DNA from 2 places in the Streptomyces sp. NPDC030838 genome. Region 1 is predicted to be linked to the other one. Evidence: riboswitches for the same ligand, from Rfam matches in the RefSeq annotation. Region 1 holds a riboswitch; the other holds the start of a gene.
The links. Region 1 has a riboswitch for S-adenosylmethionine ahead of thrC (threonine synthase). Riboswitches for the same ligand answer to the same signal wherever they lie in the genome.
Positions count from the first base shown of each region.

Region 1 (8,101 bases):
GAACGACGTCGACGCCAAGGTCAAGGAGATGGTCGACGCCGGCAAGGCGCCCGACATGGCGCAGATCGGCGCCTACGCCGACTACGCGGACGCCGGGCTGCTCTACCCGGCCGACGAACTGCTCTCCATACCGGTCCAGGCCGACTTCGCCGCCCAGCTCGCCGCGGCCGGCCAGATCGACGGCACGCAGTACGGCATGCCGTTCGCGGCCTCCACCCGCCTGCTCTTCTACAACAAGACCCTCTTCGCCAAGGCCGGCCTCACCCCGCCCACCACCTGGGACGAGCTGGCCGCCGACGCCGAGGCGCTCAAGGCGAAGGGCGTGAAGTACCCGTACGCGCTGCCGCTCGGCCCGGAGGAGGCGCAGGCCGAGACCATGCAGTGGCTGCTCAGCGGAGGCGGCGGCTACACCGACACCTCCGGCGGCTACGGCATCGACTCCCCGGAGAACGTCGAGACCTTCACCTGGCTGCGCGACGAACTCGTCGGCAAGGACCTGACCGGACCGGTCGCCCCCGGCAGGCTCAATCGCGCGGACGCCTTCGCCGCGTTCGCGAACGGGCAGGTCGGCATGCTCAACGGCCACCCCTCGCTGATGAAGATCGCCGAGAAGAAGGGCGTGAAGTTCGGCATGGTGCCGATGCCCGGCGCCGACGGCGAGTCCCCGGCGACCATGGGCGTCGCCGACTGGATGATGGCGTTCGAGCAGAACGGGCACAAGGAGCAGGTCGGCGAGTTCCTCGACTTCGTCTACGCCGAGAAGAACGTGCTCGACTTCTCCCGCGAGTACGACCTGCTGCCCGTCACCAACTCCGCGTCCGAGGTCATGAGCGCCGCCGCCGAGGACAAGGACCTCCAGCCCTTCCTGGAGGAGCTGCCGCTCGCCGAGCTGTACCCGGTGGGCAAGACGTCCTGGGCGCAGGTCAGCGCCGAGGTGAAGAAGCAGATCGGCAAGGCGGTCGCGCCCGGCGGCAGCCCGTCGGCCGTGCTCGGCGCACTGGAGAACACCGCCCTGACCGCGGAGAGCGCGGCGGCCGCCGAGTAGGCGCTGTCAGTGGCGGCGGTTAGCGTTCCGGGTATGGAGCGTGAGCCGCTGAACCGACGGGAACAGGACATCCTCGCGCTGGAGCGCCGGGGCTTTCCGGGCCCCGGCGCGAAGGAGCGCGCGATCCGGGAGGAGCTGGGCCTCGCCCCGGTCCGCTACTACCAGCTCCTGAACGCCCTGCTCGACGACCGGCGAGCACTGGAGCACGACCCGGTGACGGTGAACCGGCTGCGCCGGGTGCGGGAGCGCAGACGCGCGCAGCGGTGAGGCCGGGTTCACGGTTCGGTATGGCCCCGGGCGGATAGGTTCGCCGTATGGGCAGCCCTGACACGCACTCGACGGACCTTCCCGAGCCGGTGACCGCGCAGGGGCGCGACGGTCTGCGCGCCCTGCTCGCCCGGCCGGGCGACGCGGTGATCGCGCTCGACTTCGACGGCACCCTCGCCCCGATCGTCGCCGACCCGGAGCGGGCCCGCGCCCACCCCGAAGCGGTGCCCGCGCTGACCGCGCTCGCCCCGAAGGTGGCCGCCGTCGCGGTGATCACCGGACGCCCGGCCGAGGTCGCCGTGCGCTTCGGCGGCTTCGCGGACGCCCCGGGCCTGGAGCACCTCGTCGTCCTCGGCCACTACGGCGCCGAACGCTGGGACGCCGTCAGCGGCCGGATCACCGCGCCCGACCCGCACCCGGGTGTCGCCGAGGTCCGCGCCGCGCTGCCGCGGGTCCTCACGGGAGTCGACGGTGCCCGGATCGAGGACAAGGGCTTCGCGGTCGCCGTGCACACCCGCCGCGCCGCCGACCCGCAGGCCGCGTTCGAGGCGCTGCGCGCCCCGCTCACCGAGCTGGCCGGCCGCCACGGCCTGGTCGTCGAGCCCGGCCGCATGGTCCTGGAACTGCGCCCGCCCGGCATGGACAAGGGCGTGGCGCTGGAGCGGTACGTCCGGGAGACCGGCGCCGGCGCGGTCCTCTACGCCGGCGACGACCTCGGCGACCTCCCCGCCTACGCCGCCGTCGAGAAGCTCCGCACCGACGGCACCCCGGGTCTCCTCGTCTGCAGCGGCAGCGACGAGGTGACGGAGCTGCGGGAGCGGGCGGACGTGGTGGTCGACGGACCGGAAGGGGTCGTGGGGCTGCTGCGGGCGCTGGCGGCTCAGCTGCCCTGACCGGTTCCGTCCTGACCGGTCAGCGCGGTCAGCTGGTCCAGGAACCACTGGGCCGGCGGCAGCGCGGTGGCCGCCGCGGCGAGGCGCTTGGTCCGCTCCGCCCGCTCGTCGAGGGGCATGGTGAGCGCCCGGTGCAGGGCGTCGGCCGTGGCCCCGATGTCGTACGGGTTCACCCCGACCGCGTCCTCGCCCAGCTCCTCGTAGGCGCCCGCCTCCCGGGACAGCACCAGCGCGCAGCCCTGGTCCGACACCACCGGCACCTCCTTGGCGACCAGGTTCATGCCGTCCCGGATGGGGTTGACCAGGGCCACGTCGGCCAGCCGGTAGGCGGCCAGGGAGCGCGCGAAGTCGTCCTCGACGTGCATCAGGACGGGGGTCCAGCCCGGGGTGCCGTACTGCTCGTTGATCTCCCGGGCCAGCCGCCGCACCTCGGCCGTGTAGTCGCGGTAGACGGCGAGATCCTGGCGGGAGGGGTAGGCGAAGGCGACGTGCACGACCCGTTCGCGCCACTCGGGGCGGTCGGCGAGGAGCTGCCGGTAGGCCAGCAGGCCGCGGACGATGTTCTTCGACAGCTCGGTGCGGTCCACCCGCACGATCGCCTTCCGGCCCGCGCCGATCTCCGCCCGCAGCCCGGTGATCCGCTCCTCGACGTCCGCCTCGCGCGAGCGGCCGCGCAGGAAGTCCGCGTCCGCGCCGAGCCCGTGCACCCCGATCCGGGTGGAGCCGAGCCCGCCCGCGAACGCCTCGCAGCACGCGGTGAACGCGTCCGCCCAGCGGTGGGTGAGGAAGCCGAGCCGGTCCGCGCCGAGCATGCCGCGCAGGACGGCCTGCGCGATGTCGTCGGGCAGCATCCGGAAGTACTCCGGGGGCGCCCACGGGGTGTGGGAGAAGTGGCCGATCCGCAGGTCGGGACGGAGTGCGCGGAGCATGCCGGGGACCAGCACCAGGTGGTAGTCCTGCACGACCACCGCCGCGCCCTCGGCCGCCTCGGCCGCCAGCGCCTCGGCGAACGCCCGGTTGTACGTCTCGTACGACGCCCACTGCCGGCGGAACTCCGCGTCGAACACCGGCTCCAGCGGCGTCTGGTACAGCATGTGGTGGACGAACCACAGCACCGAGTTCGCGATGCCGTTGTAGGCGTCCGCGTGCACGTCGGCCGGGATGTCCAGCATCCGCACGCCGCTCTCACCGACCCCGCGGCGCACCGCCTCGCGGTCGCCGTCGCCGAGCGCCGAGCACACCCACAGCGCGCCCGCGTCCGGCCCGATCGCCGACAGACCCGACACCAGTCCGCCGCCGCCCCGCTTGGCGTGCAGCGAGCCGTCGTCGCGGACCTGGTAGGAGACCGGGCCACGGTTGGAGGCCACCAGTACCTGTGCAGCACCTGACGTCGAAGCCATGGTCCTCAACCTAGCCCGCCCCCCAACCGCTCAAACGTACGGTTCGGCCGTATACGGCCCGTGGCGCGTGTTACGTCAGGTGCCGCCGCAGGTCAGCGTTCAGGCGACCTTGCGGGCCGCGTACTCCGCGATCTCCACCATCGGCGGACGCTCCTCCGTGTCCACCGAGTACGTCCGCGGCTCGAAACCGTCCTCCACCCGCTCGAACTGGGTGAGCGACGGCCGGATCAGATGCCCGCGGGCCAGCCGCAGCTGGGCCGTGCGGTAGATCGCGGCGGACATCCGGCCCAGGGCCTGCCCGTCCTGGTGGCGGTGCTTGCGCACCCCGACGTCGACCTGGGCGAGGGCGTCGAGGCCGACCAGGTGCAGCGCGTCGACCAGCATGCCCAGCTCCACGCCGTACCCGACGGGGAACGGCAGCTGCTCCAGCAGGGACCGGCGGGCCGCGTACTCGCCGCCGAGCGGCTGGACGAACCCGGCCAGCTGCGGCCAGTGCATGTTCAGCAGCGGGCGGGCCATCAGCTCGGTGACCCGGCCGCCCTGCCCGGCCGCGGCGCCCAGCGGACGGTCGTACATCGCCTTGACGAGGTCCACGTCCGGGTCGGTCAGCAGCGGGCCGACGATCCCGGAGACGAAGTCGGACGAGAAGTCCTTCAGGTCCGCGTCGACGAAGCAGACGATGTCACCGCTCGTCACGAGCAGGGACCGCCACAGCACCTCACCCTTTCCGGGGACGGCGGGGATGCGCGGCAGGATCTCGTCGCGGTGCACCACCCGGGCGCCCGCGGCGGCGGCCACCTCGGAGGTGCGGTCGGTGGAGCCCGAGTCGACGACGACGATCTCGTCGACCAGCGGGACCTGCCGCACCAGATCGTGGCGGATGGCGGCGACGATGTCGCCGACCGTCTCCTCCTCGTTGAGCGCGGGCAGCACGACACTGACCGTCTGGCCCGTGGCGCGTTTGGCGGCCAGGATCTTGTGGAGCGGGCGATCGGTCACGGACCAGGAGCGGGTGCTCAGCCAGCGCTCGACTTCTTCCAGCACAGTGCGCGGCTCCTCTGCGTTCTCTCGGCGAGTGGTGATCGGTCTGCGTTGTGATCCATCTCGCGGTTCGGACGACTATCTCAACTGTCCTGGCCTTCGGTTACAGTCTTGAACAACGCTGATGACCATCGCATGTCGGGGGTCGCTCGCGTTTTACAACCGCATACAGCTCATCCAGAGGGGCAGAGGGACACGGCCCGATGAAGCCCCGGCAACCCTCCAGCCGGTCTCGTAGATCACCGCTGATCATTTCGCGAGGCTCCCCGGCTAGGGAAGGTGCCAAATCCGTCTCACGGCGAAGTGCGTCGTGAGGAAGATGAGGAGAAAGGGCCTCGCCTCACATGGCTGTGCAGACTGTTGCAAGCACCACTGATTCCGCTTCCATTGTGGACCTCGGCCCCGCCGCGGCGCTCTCCTGTCGCGAGTGCGGCCACCGCGTCCCGCTCGGCCCGGTCTTCGCCTGCGAAGAGTGTTTCGGCCCGCTGGAGATCGCCTACGACTTCTCGGCGTACGACGCCGAGGAACTGCGTAAGCGCATCGAGGCGGGCCCCGCGAACATCTGGCGTTACGCGCCGCTGCTCCCCGTCCCGGCCGACGTGGCCGACAAGCCGAACCTGAACCCCGGCTGGACCAAGCTCGTCAAGGCCGACAACCTGGCGCGCGAACTCGGCGTCACCGGCGGCCTGTACGTGAAGGACGACTCCGGCAACCCGACCCACTCTTTCAAGGACCGCGTGGTCGCCCAGGCCCTGGAGGCCGCCCGCGCCTTCGGCTTCACCACCCTCTCCTGCTCCTCCACCGGCAACCTGGCGGGCGCGGTGGGTGCCGCCGCCGCCCGCGCCGGCTTCCGCTCCTGCGTGTTCATCCCGCACGACCTGGAGCAGGGCAAGGTCGTCATGGCCGCGGTCTACGGCGGCGAGCTGGTCGGCATCGAGGGCAACTACGACGATGTGAACCGCTTCTGCTCCGAGCTGATCGGCGACCCGGCGGGCGAGGGCTGGGGCTTCGTCAACGTCAACCTGCGGCCGTACTACGCGGAGGGCTCCAAGACCCTGGCGTACGAGATCTGCGAGCAGCTCGGCTGGCGGCTGCCGGACCAGATCGTCGTGCCCATCGCCTCCGGTTCCCAGCTCACGAAGATCGACAAGGGTCTCCAGGAGCTGATCAAGCTCGGGCTCGTCGAGGACAAGCCGTACAAGATCTTCGGCGCGCAGGCGGAGGGTTGCTCGCCGGTGTCGGCGGCGTTCAAGGCCGGCCACGATGTCGTCCGCCCGCAGAAGCCGAACACCATCGCCAAGTCGCTGGCGATCGGGAACCCGGCGGATGGTCCCTACGTGCTCGACATTGCGCGGCGCACGGGAGGTGCGGTGGAGGACGTCACGGACGAGCAGGTGGTCGACGCGATCAAGCTGCTCGCCCGGACCGAGGGGATCTTTGCGGAGACCGCCGGCGGGGTGACCGTCGGCGTCACGCGGAAGCTCATCGAGAACGGTGTCCTCGACCCCGCCAAGACCACCGTCGTCCTCAACACCGGCGACGGCCTCAAGACCCTCGACGCGGTGGCCGGTACGGGGCTGACGGCGACCATTCGGCCCAGCCTGGATTCGTTCCGTGAGGCCGGGCTCGTCTAGATCGTTGTTCGCTGCGGGCCGGTGGGGGCTGGTCGCGCAGTTCCCCGCGCCCCTTAGTCCCTCACCCTGACCGGAGGTTTCACGTGAGCGTCACTGTCCGCATCCCCACCATCCTGCGCACCTACACCGGTGGCCAGGCCGAGGTCGCCGCCGAAGGTGCCACCCTCGCCGAGGTCATCGCCGACCTGGAGAAGAACCACACCGGCATCGCCGCCCGGGTTCTGGACGACCAGGGCAAGCTGCGGCGGTTCGTCAACGTGTACGTCAACGACGACGACGTCCGGTTCGAGCAGGGGCTGGAGACGGCCACGCCGGACGGCGCGGGCGTGTCGATCATTCCGGCGGTGGCCGGCGGCTGCTGAGCCACACCTGTCACAGACCGTTCGTCGAATTGCCCCCTCCGTGAGAGAAGCGGAGGGGGCAATTCCATGTGATTGAGCGCGGTACAGTTGGGGAACCCGCTCCTCTTTCCGCGGAGAATCCGTGCTGAAGCTGCGTCGAGAAGCAGCCAAAATCAGCGGTGTTTTTGCGCCTTTCGCTCCTTTTGCCTGGCCCGAATTGCCCGGAAATCAGGTGAATTCTCCGTAAACAAGCGATCGATGCTGCCCGGATTTCTCGTCCGATTGACCTGTTGCAGACGGCAGTTGGACAGATACATTCAGCCGCGGTCGACGCGTTCCGGCGCACGCCCCCAACGACTGGGGGGTGAGGTCTGACCCGGATCCGCGAAGTGTGGATCTGTGCAAGGGCCAGTAATAGGGGAGTTAGGCATGGCTCAGGGCACCGTCAAGTGGTTCAACGCGGAGAAGGGGTACGGCTTCATCGCGGTCGACGGTGGTGCGGACGTCTTCGTCCACTACAGCGCGATCCAGATGGACGGGTACCGCACCCTGGAAGAGGGCCAGCGGGTCGAGTTCGAGATCTCGCAGGGCCAGAAGGGCCCGCAGGCCGACATGGTTCGCGTCACCGCCTGAACGTTCCATTGCGAAGGGCTCGCACCGCACGCCGGTGCGAGCCCTTCGGCGTGTCCGCCCGCCGTAGTCCTCTGTTCGCCCACCGCTGACTACCTGCCGGTCTCCGAGAGCCGCTTGCACTCGATGGGGGCGAGTGCTAATCATTGGCGTTAGCACTCTGAAGGTGAGAGTGACAAAGATGGACCGGGTCGGTGAGGCCGCAGGCCAGGTGGGGCAAGGAACCACGAGGCAGGCGAGCCGTCCGTCGCGGGCGCGGGCGCGGTCCGAAGTAATCACCCCCAGTCCTGGGAGGACCACTTCACATGGCCAAGATCATCGCGTTCGACGAGGAGGCGCGGCGCGGCCTCGAGCGCGGCATGAACCAGCTCGCGGACGCCGTCAAGGTGACCCTCGGCCCCAAGGGCCGTAACGTCGTCCTCGAGAAGAAGTGGGGCGCCCCCACGATCACCAACGACGGTGTCTCCATCGCCAAGGAGATCGAGCTCGAGGACCCGTACGAGAAGATCGGCGCCGAGCTGGTCAAGGAAGTCGCCAAGAAGACGGACGACGTCGCCGGTGACGGTACGACCACGGCCACCGTCCTCGCCCAGGCGCTGGTCCGCGAGGGTCTGCGCAACGTGGCCGCCGGTGCCAACCCGATGGCCCTGAAGCGCGGTATCGAGAAGGCCGTCGAGGCCGTCTCCGGCGCGCTGCTCGACCAGGCCAAGGAGGTCGAGACCAAGGAGCAGATCGCCTCCACGGCCTCCATCTCCGCCGCCGACACCCAGATCGGCGAGCTGATCGCCGAGGCCATGGACAAGGTCGGCAAGGAAGGCGTCATCACCGTCGAGGAGTCGCAGACCTTCGG
Region 1 covers NZ_JBVIED010000003.1:433,819-441,919, reverse strand. The annotation lists gene ACZ42A_RS12530 (ABC transporter substrate-binding protein) at 1-1,045, shown strand, start outside; gene ACZ42A_RS12525 (DUF3263 domain-containing protein) at 1,079-1,312, shown strand; gene otsB (trehalose-phosphatase) at 1,360-2,205, shown strand; gene ACZ42A_RS12515 (alpha,alpha-trehalose-phosphate synthase (UDP-forming)) at 2,193-3,605, opposite strand; gene ACZ42A_RS12510 (glucosyl-3-phosphoglycerate synthase) at 3,705-4,649, opposite strand; SAM riboswitch class I at 4,817-4,972, shown strand; gene thrC (threonine synthase) at 4,991-6,280, shown strand; gene ACZ42A_RS12500 (MoaD/ThiS family protein) at 6,364-6,642, shown strand; gene ACZ42A_RS12495 (cold-shock protein) at 7,051-7,254, shown strand; gene groL (chaperonin GroEL) at 7,557-8,101, shown strand, end outside.

Region 2 (8,101 bases), on a different contig from region 1:
CTCGCCGTCACGGACGCCTCGTCCCACCGGATGACCATCTACAAGAACGGCAAGGAGATCAAGTCCATCCCGGTCACCACCGGCAAGCCCGGCTTCGAGACCCGCAACGGGGTCAAGGTGGTGCTCGCCAAGGAGTACTTCGTACGCATGCGCGGCACCACCGTCGGCATCGCCGAGGGCACCGACGAGTCGTACGACCTGCCCGTCTACTACGCCACCCGCGTCACCTGGAGCGGCGAGTACGTCCACGCCGCCCCCTGGTCCGTCGGCGACCAGGGCTACGCCAACGTCAGCCACGGCTGCACCGGCATGAACACCACCAACGCCGCCTGGTTCTTCGAGAACGTCCGCGAAGGCGACCTCGTCCAGGTCGTCAACTCCTACGGCAACACGATGGAACCCTTCGGCAACGGCTTCGGCGACTGGAACCTCACCTGGAAGAAGTGGCGAGAGGGCAGCGCCCTGACAGCCGGCAAGCCGGAGACGCCGAAACCGGAAGAAACGGCAAGGCTCCGACCGACGGCGGTGTGATGGCTTCAGGGGCGCGGGGCCGTATCGATATGCGACCCCGCCCCTCCCGAGCTGCTAGGCGCTCAGAAGCTTCTTCTGGCGCAACAGAGACGCCAACGCCGAAGCGAACTCCACCGGATCCACCGGCAACGTCACCGCCGCCTCAGCCCGGCTCCACGTAGCCAGCCACGCGTCCTGCGGCCGCCCCATCAGCAACAACACCGGCGGACACGCGAACACCTCGTCCTTGATCTGCCGGCACAGCCCCATACCCCCCATCGGCACGGCCTCCCCGTCCAGCACGCAGACGTCGATCCCGCCCTTGTCCAGCTCCCTCAGCACAGCCCCCGGAGTCGCACACTCCACGAACTCCACCACGGGAACATCGGGAGCCGGCCGGCGCCCGCAGGCGAGCCGTACCTGCTCGCGGGTGTTGGAGTCGTCGCTGTAGACCAGCACCGTGGCGGTCGGCTGCATAGCTTCCTCCGTGACTTCGGCGTCGTACGGAAAGGCCCGTAGGCCCGGATGCTACTCCCATGAACACCACGTCAACACCGGTATGGCCCAGGGCAACACTCCGAACGGCACCCCCCGGAGTGAGGGCGGGATAAGCGACCGACATAATGTCGGTCGTGGCGACAGCAACGACAGTAGATACCGGGCACGCGCACCCGTCGGTCAACCGGCCGAACCTCGTCAGCGTCGGAACGATCATCTGGCTGAGTTCCGAGCTGATGTTCTTCGCGGCCCTCTTCGCGATGTACTTCACCCTGCGATCGGTGACAGGACCCGAGTTCTGGAGTGAGAAGGCGGACGCCTTGAACTTCCCGTTCTCGGCGACGAACACCACGATCCTGGTGCTCTCCTCCCTCACCTGCCAGCTCGGCGTGTTCGCCGCCGAGCGCGGTGACGTGAAGAAGCTCCGGGGCTGGTTCATCGTCACCTTCATCATGGGTGCGATCTTCATCGGCGGCCAGGTGTACGAGTACACCGAGCTGGTCAAGCACGAGGGCCTCTCGCTCTCCTCCGACCCCTACGGCTCGGTCTTCTACCTGACCACCGGCTTCCACGGCCTGCACGTGACGGGCGGTCTCATCGCCTTCCTGCTGGTCCTGGGCCGTACCTACGCGGCCCGGAGGTTCACCCACGAGCAGGCGACCGCCGCCATCGTCGTGTCCTACTACTGGCACTTCGTCGATGTCGTCTGGATCGGCCTCTTCGCCACGATCTACATGATCAAGTAGCCGGACCCGATCCCTCGCGCGTTCCGAAGAAACGCACATCCCAGAAGCATCGACGCAGAAGATCCTGACACCGGGGTAATCCGTGAAAAAGCTCTCCGCACGACGACGCCATCCGCTGGCGGCGGTCGTCGTCCTACTCCTCGCGCTGGCGGCTACCGGGGGGCTGTACGCCGCGTTCGCACCCGCGGGCAAGGCGCAGGCCGATGAAACCACCGCCCAGTCCCTCGCCATCGACGAGGGCAAGAAGCTCTACGCCGTCGGCTGCGCCAGCTGCCACGGCACCGGCGGTCAGGGCACCTCCGACGGTCCGAGCCTGGTCGGCGTGGGCGCGGCGGCCGTCGACTTCCAGGTCGGCACCGGCCGTATGCCGGCCGCGACCTCCCAGGGCGCCCAGGTCCCGCGGAAGAAGAACATCTACACCCAGGCCGAGATCGACCAGCTCGCGGCGTACATCTCCTCGCTGGGTGCCGGTCCGTCCGTGCCGACCGAGGAGCAGTACGGCCCGGAGGGCGCGGACATCGCCAAGGGTGGCGAGCTGTTCCGCACCAACTGCGCGCAGTGCCACAACTTCACCGGCAAGGGCGGTGCGCTCACCAAGGGCAAGTACGCGCCGACCCTCGAGGGCGTGGACCCCAAGCACATCTACGAGGCCATGCAGACCGGCCCGCAGAACATGCCCTCCTTCCCCGACACGACGCTGTCCGAGCAGAACAAGAAGGACATCATCGCGTACCTGGAGGCGGTCAACAGCGACGAGACCGAGAACCCGGGCGGCATGGAGCTGGGCGGCCTCGGGCCGGTCAGTGAGGGCCTGTTCTCGTGGGTCTTCGGTCTGGGCTCGCTGATCGCGGTCGCCGTCTGGGTCGCCGCTCGGACCGCAAAGGCCAAGAAGTCATGAGTAGCCAAGACATTCCAGAAGAGAACCTGCCCGCAGAGCAGGACCGCGCCGTAGCGGTCGCGGACGAGAAGGACCCGTTCGCCGATCCCGGCCTGCCGCCCCACGAGCACCGGATCCAGGACATCGACGAGCGGGCCGCCAAGCGGTCCGAGCGCGCGGTCGCCCTGCTGTTCACGGTGTCGATGCTGGCCACCATCGGCTTCATCGTCTCGTACGTGACCATCCCGATCGACAAGTCGATCTTCGTCTTCCCGATCGGTCACCTCAGCGCCCTGAACTTCGCCCTCGGTCTGACCCTGGGTATCGCGCTGTTCTGCATCGGCGCGGGCGCGGTCCACTGGGGCCGCACCCTGATGTCCGACGAGGAGCTGGTCCAGGAGCGGCACCCGATCGAGGCCCCCGCCGACGTCCGTGCCCAGGTGCACGCCGACTTCAAGCAGGGCGCCAAGGAGTCGCAGCTCGGCCGCCGCAAGCTGATCCGCAACACGATGTTCGGTGCGGTGGCGCTGGTGCCGCTGTCCGGTGTCGTCCTGCTGCGCGACCTCGGCCCGCTCCCCGAGACCAAGCTCCGCCACACGCTGTGGTCCAAGGGCAAGCTGCTGGTCAACATGAACACGCACGAGCCGCTGCGTCCGTCGGACGTCGCCGTCGGTTCGCTCACCTTCGCCATGCCCGAGGGCCTGGAGGAGCACGACCACGACTTCCAGAACGAGATCGCCAAGGCGGCCCTGATGATCGTCCGGCTCCAGCCGGAGGACATCAAGGACAAGCGCGAGCTCGAGTGGTCGCACGAGGGCATCGTGGCGTACTCGAAGATCTGCACCCACGTCGGTTGCCCGATCTCCCTGTACGAGCAGCAGACGCACCACGTGCTCTGCCCCTGCCACCAGTCCACCTTCGACCTGTCCGACGGTGCCCGAGTGATCTTCGGCCCGGCCGGCCACGCCCTTCCGCAGCTGCGCATCGGCGTGAACGACGAGGGCTACCTTCAGGCGCTTGGCGACTTCGAAGAGCCCGTCGGTCCTGCTTTCTGGGAGCGCGGATGAGCACTACAGAAACCCCCGAGTCCCGCTCTCGCGGGAAGGCACCGGCCGGCGAGCGCGTCGCCGACTGGGCCGACGGCCGGCTGGGGATCTACTCCCTGGCCAAGGCCAACATGCGCAAGATCTTCCCCGACCACTGGTCGTTCATGCTGGGTGAGGTCGCGCTCTACAGCTTCCTGATCATCATCCTCACGGGTGTGTATCTGACGCTGTTCTTCCACCCGTCGATGAACGAGGTGGAGTACCACGGCTCGTACGTGCCGCTGCAGGGCCAGCTCATGTCGGAGGCGTTCGCCTCGACGCTGGACATCAGCTTCGACGTCCGCGGCGGTCTGCTGATCCGGCAGATCCACCACTGGGCGGCGCTGATCTTCCTCGCCGCGATGTTCGTGCACATGATGCGCGTGTTCTTCACCGGCGCGTTCCGCAAGCCGCGTGAGATCAACTGGCTGTTCGGCTTCCTGCTGTTCGTCCTGGGCATGTTCACCGGTTTCACCGGCTACTCGCTCCCGGACGACCTGCTCTCCGGCACCGGTGTCCGCTTCACGCAGGGCGCGATCCTGTCGACGCCGATCATCGGCACGTACCTGTCGATGTTCCTGTTCGGCGGGGAGTTCCCGGGCACCGACTTCGTGGCCCGCTTCTACTCGATCCACATCCTGCTGCTGCCGGGCATCATGCTCGGCCTCGTGGTGGCCCACCTGATCCTGGTCTTCTACCACAAGCACACGCAGTTCGCGGGCCCCGGAAAGACCAACAAGAACGTCGTCGGCATGCCGCTGCTGCCGGTCTACATGGCCAAGGCCGGAGGCTTCTTCTTCCTGGTCTTCGGTGTCATCGCGGCCATCGCGGCGATCGCGCAGATCAACCCGATCTGGGCGATGGGCCCCTACCGGCCGGACCAGGTGTCCACCGGCGCCCAGCCCGACTGGTACATGGGCTTCGCCGAGGGTCTGATCCGTTACTTCCCGGGCTGGGAGGTCAACATCTGGGGTCACACGCTCGTCCTGGGCGTGTTCATCCCGCTGGTCCTCTTCGGTCTGGTCCTGGTGGCGCTCGCGGTCTACCCGTTCATCGAGTCCTGGGTCACCGGCGACAAGCGCGAGCACCACATCCTGGACCGCCCGCGCAACGCCCCGACGCGTACCGCGTTCGGCGTCGCCTGGATCACGATGTACATGATCACGCTGGTCGGTGGTGGCAACGACCTGATCGCCACCCACTTCCACCTGTCGATCAACGCCGTGACCTGGTTCGTCCGGATCGGCTTCTTCGCCGGCCCGATCATCGCCTTTATCGTCACCAAGCGGATCTGCCTCGGCCTGCAGCGCCGGGACAAGGACAAGGTGCTGCACGGTCGTGAGACCGGCACCATCAAGCGCCTGCCGCACGGTGAGTTCATCGAGGTGCACGAGCCGCTCAGCCAGGAGGCCCTCTACACCCTCACGGCGCACGAGCAGTACGAGCCGGCCCAGATCGGCCCGACGGTCGACGAGAACGGTGTCGAGCGCAAGGTGAAGGGCTCCGAGAAGCTGCGCGCCAAGCTGAGCCAGGCGTACTTCGGCGAGGACTCCCAGATCCCCAAGCCGACTGTCGAGGAGTACAAGGAGATCACGAGCGGCCACGGCCACCACTGATCGCTGCGTTCGCCACGCCACGGTCGAAGGGCCCCCGTCCGGTGTTCGGACGGGGGCCCTTCGCCGTGCCCGGGGCTGGATAGGCTGGAATCACACCGAGTGGTGTTCCGTGTGTTCTACGACGATCAGGAGCGGCTGATGAGCGCTGTGACCCCCGCTGGAGGCGACACCGCGGCGGGCCGTTCCTGGCCCGTGGTGCTGAACGGTCTGCTGGAGGGCCGGGACCAGAGCGCCGAGGACACCGCCTGGGCGATGGACCGCATCATGCGCGGTGAGGCGACCGACGCGCAGATCGCCGGGTTCGCGGTGGCGCTGCGGGCCAAGGGCGAGACGGTCGAGGAGATCGCCGGGCTCGTCCGGGCGATGTACGCGCACGCCAATGTGATCGAGGTGCCCGGCGAGACCGTCGACATCGTCGGCACCGGCGGCGACGGCGCCAGGACGGTGAACATCTCCACGATGTCCTCCATCGTCGTGGCCGGCACCGGCGCCAAGGTGGTCAAGCACGGCAACCGGGCCGCGTCCTCGGCGTCCGGCGCCTCCGACGTGCTGGAGAAGCTGGGCGTCAATCTGCAGCTGACGCCGCGGCGGGTGGCCGAGGTCGCCGAGGAGGCGGGCATCACCTTCTGCTTCGCGGTGAAGTTCCACCCGGCGCTGCGTCATGTGGCGGCGGCCCGCGGCCAGCTGGGCATCCGCACGACCTTCAACTTCCTCGGCCCGCTGACCAACCCGGCCCGGGTGAAGGCCCAGGCGGTGGGTGTCGCGGATCTGCGGATGGCGCCGATCGTCGCGGGCGTCTTCGCCGAGCGCGGCAACTCCTCGCTGGTCTTCCGCGGTGACGACGGCCTCGACGAGCTGACCACCACCTCCACCTCCCGGGTGTGGATCGTCCGCGACGGCAAGGTCGCCGAGGAGACCTTCGACCCGCGGGACGTCGGCATCGAGCTGGTCCCGGTCGAGGCGCTGCGCGGCGCGGACGCCTCCTACAACGCCGAGGTCGCCCGCCGTCTGCTGGACGGTGAGACCGGCCCGGTCCGGGACGCGGTGCTGCTGAACTCGGCGGCCGCGCTGGTGGCCCTGCACCCCACTGACGCCCCGTTGGCGGAGCAGATCCGCGCCGGGATGGACAGGGCGGCCGAGTCCATCGACTCGGGCGCGGCACGGCGGACGCTGGACCGCTGGGTGGCGGCGAGCAACGCGTAACGCTCCACGACGGTCGTCCCGTAATCCGGACACGGGTTGCGGGACGACGATCATTTCGTCTACGTTCCTGTACCAGGTCATGAGTGACAGTCATGAGGCCCCGGCCGACTGTCCGGCAACCCTCCGTCCGTGGCGGGGTGCCCCGGGTGAAGACCAGGCCGTACGGCAGCAAGGCCTACGGCAAGCGCGGACCCCTCGCAAACCAGGGGTCCTGGTCGTTCGAGGGAGCCTTCCGTGAGCAAGCGAATGCGATAGGGCCGCCGAGCCCCGCCTCCGCACACCCCTTTTCTTTCCTTTCCTCCTCTGTCTCACGGGAGTTCCCCATGTCTGTCTCCACCGCTGCCGCCGACCAGTCCGTTTGTGCCCCTCTGCCCGTTCTGGGCCGGGATGTCACCGTCCCGCTCGTCACCGGTGGCGAGGTCACCTACGCCGCGCTCGACTACGCCGCCAGCGCGCCGGCGCTTCAGCGGGTCTGGGACGACGTCGCCGCGTACGCGCCCTACTACGGCAGCGTGCACCGCGGGGCCGGCTACCTCTCCCAGCTGTCCACAGACCTCTTCGAGAACGCCCGGAAGACCGTCGCCGACTTCCTCGACTGCCGCGACGGCGACCAGGTCGTCTTCACCCGGTCCACCACCGACTCGCTCAACCTGCTCGCCGCCGCGCTGCCCGCCGACTGCCGGGTCTTCGTCTTCGAGACCGAGCACCACGCCTCCCTGCTGCCCTGGAAGAACGCCCAGGTCACCTACCTGGACGCGCCGCGCACCCCGGCCGAGGCGGTGGCGACCCTGGAGCGCGCCCTCGCCGACCGCGACCCCTACGGCCCGGCGCTGGTCTGCGTCACCGGCGCCTCCAACGTCACCGGCGAGCTGTGGCCCGTACGGGAGCTGGCCGCGGCGGCGCACGCGCACGGCGCCCGGATCGTGCTGGACGCCGCGCAGCTGGCGCCGCACCACCCGGTGAGCGTCCGTGACCTGGACGTCGACTGGGTCGCCTTCTCCGGGCACAAGCTGTACGCCCCGTTCGGCTCCGGTGTGCTCGCGGGCCGCGCCGACTGGCTGCGCGAGGCCGAGCCGTACCTCGCGGGCGGCGGCGCCAGCCGCAGGGTGACCCGGCGCGAGGACGGCGGCGTGGACGTGGAGTGGCACGAGACGGCCGCCCGGCACGAGGCGGGCTCCCCGAACGTGATCGGCGCCTACGCCATCGCCTCCGCCTGCAAGGCCCTCACCGAGGCCGGGTTCGACAGCCTGGTCGCCCGTGAGCGGTACCTGATCGAGAAGGTGCGCAGCGGGCTCGCCGAGGTGCCCGAGGTGCGCGTCCTCTCCCTCTTCGGCGACGACGCCCCGCGCGTCGGCGTCATCTCCTTCGTCGTCGACGGCTGGAACAGCTCCCACTTCGCCGCCGCGCTCTCCGCCGAGTACGGCATCGGCGTCCGCGACGGCCTGTTCTGCGCCCACCCCCTCGTGCGCACCCTCCTCGGCAGCGACCCGCAGACGCAGGGCGAGTGCGGCGCCCCCGAGGCCGCGCCCGGCGAGAAGTCCCTCAACGCCATCCGCGTCAGCTTCG
Region 2 covers NZ_JBVIED010000001.1:262,353-270,453, reverse strand. The annotation lists gene ACZ42A_RS01230 (L,D-transpeptidase) at 1-531, shown strand, start outside; gene ACZ42A_RS01225 (response regulator) at 586-987, opposite strand; gene ctaE (aa3-type cytochrome oxidase subunit III) at 1,134-1,754, shown strand; gene qcrC (cytochrome bc1 complex diheme cytochrome c subunit) at 1,837-2,652, shown strand; gene qcrA (cytochrome bc1 complex Rieske iron-sulfur subunit) at 2,649-3,698, shown strand; gene qcrB (cytochrome bc1 complex cytochrome b subunit) at 3,695-5,332, shown strand; gene trpD (anthranilate phosphoribosyltransferase) at 5,471-6,535, shown strand; SAM riboswitch class IV at 6,611-6,728, shown strand; gene ACZ42A_RS01195 (aminotransferase class V-fold PLP-dependent enzyme) at 6,859-8,101, shown strand, end outside.
Region 2: another riboswitch for S-adenosylmethionine. It lies ahead of ACZ42A_RS01195 (aminotransferase class V-fold PLP-dependent enzyme); the one in region 1 lies ahead of thrC (threonine synthase).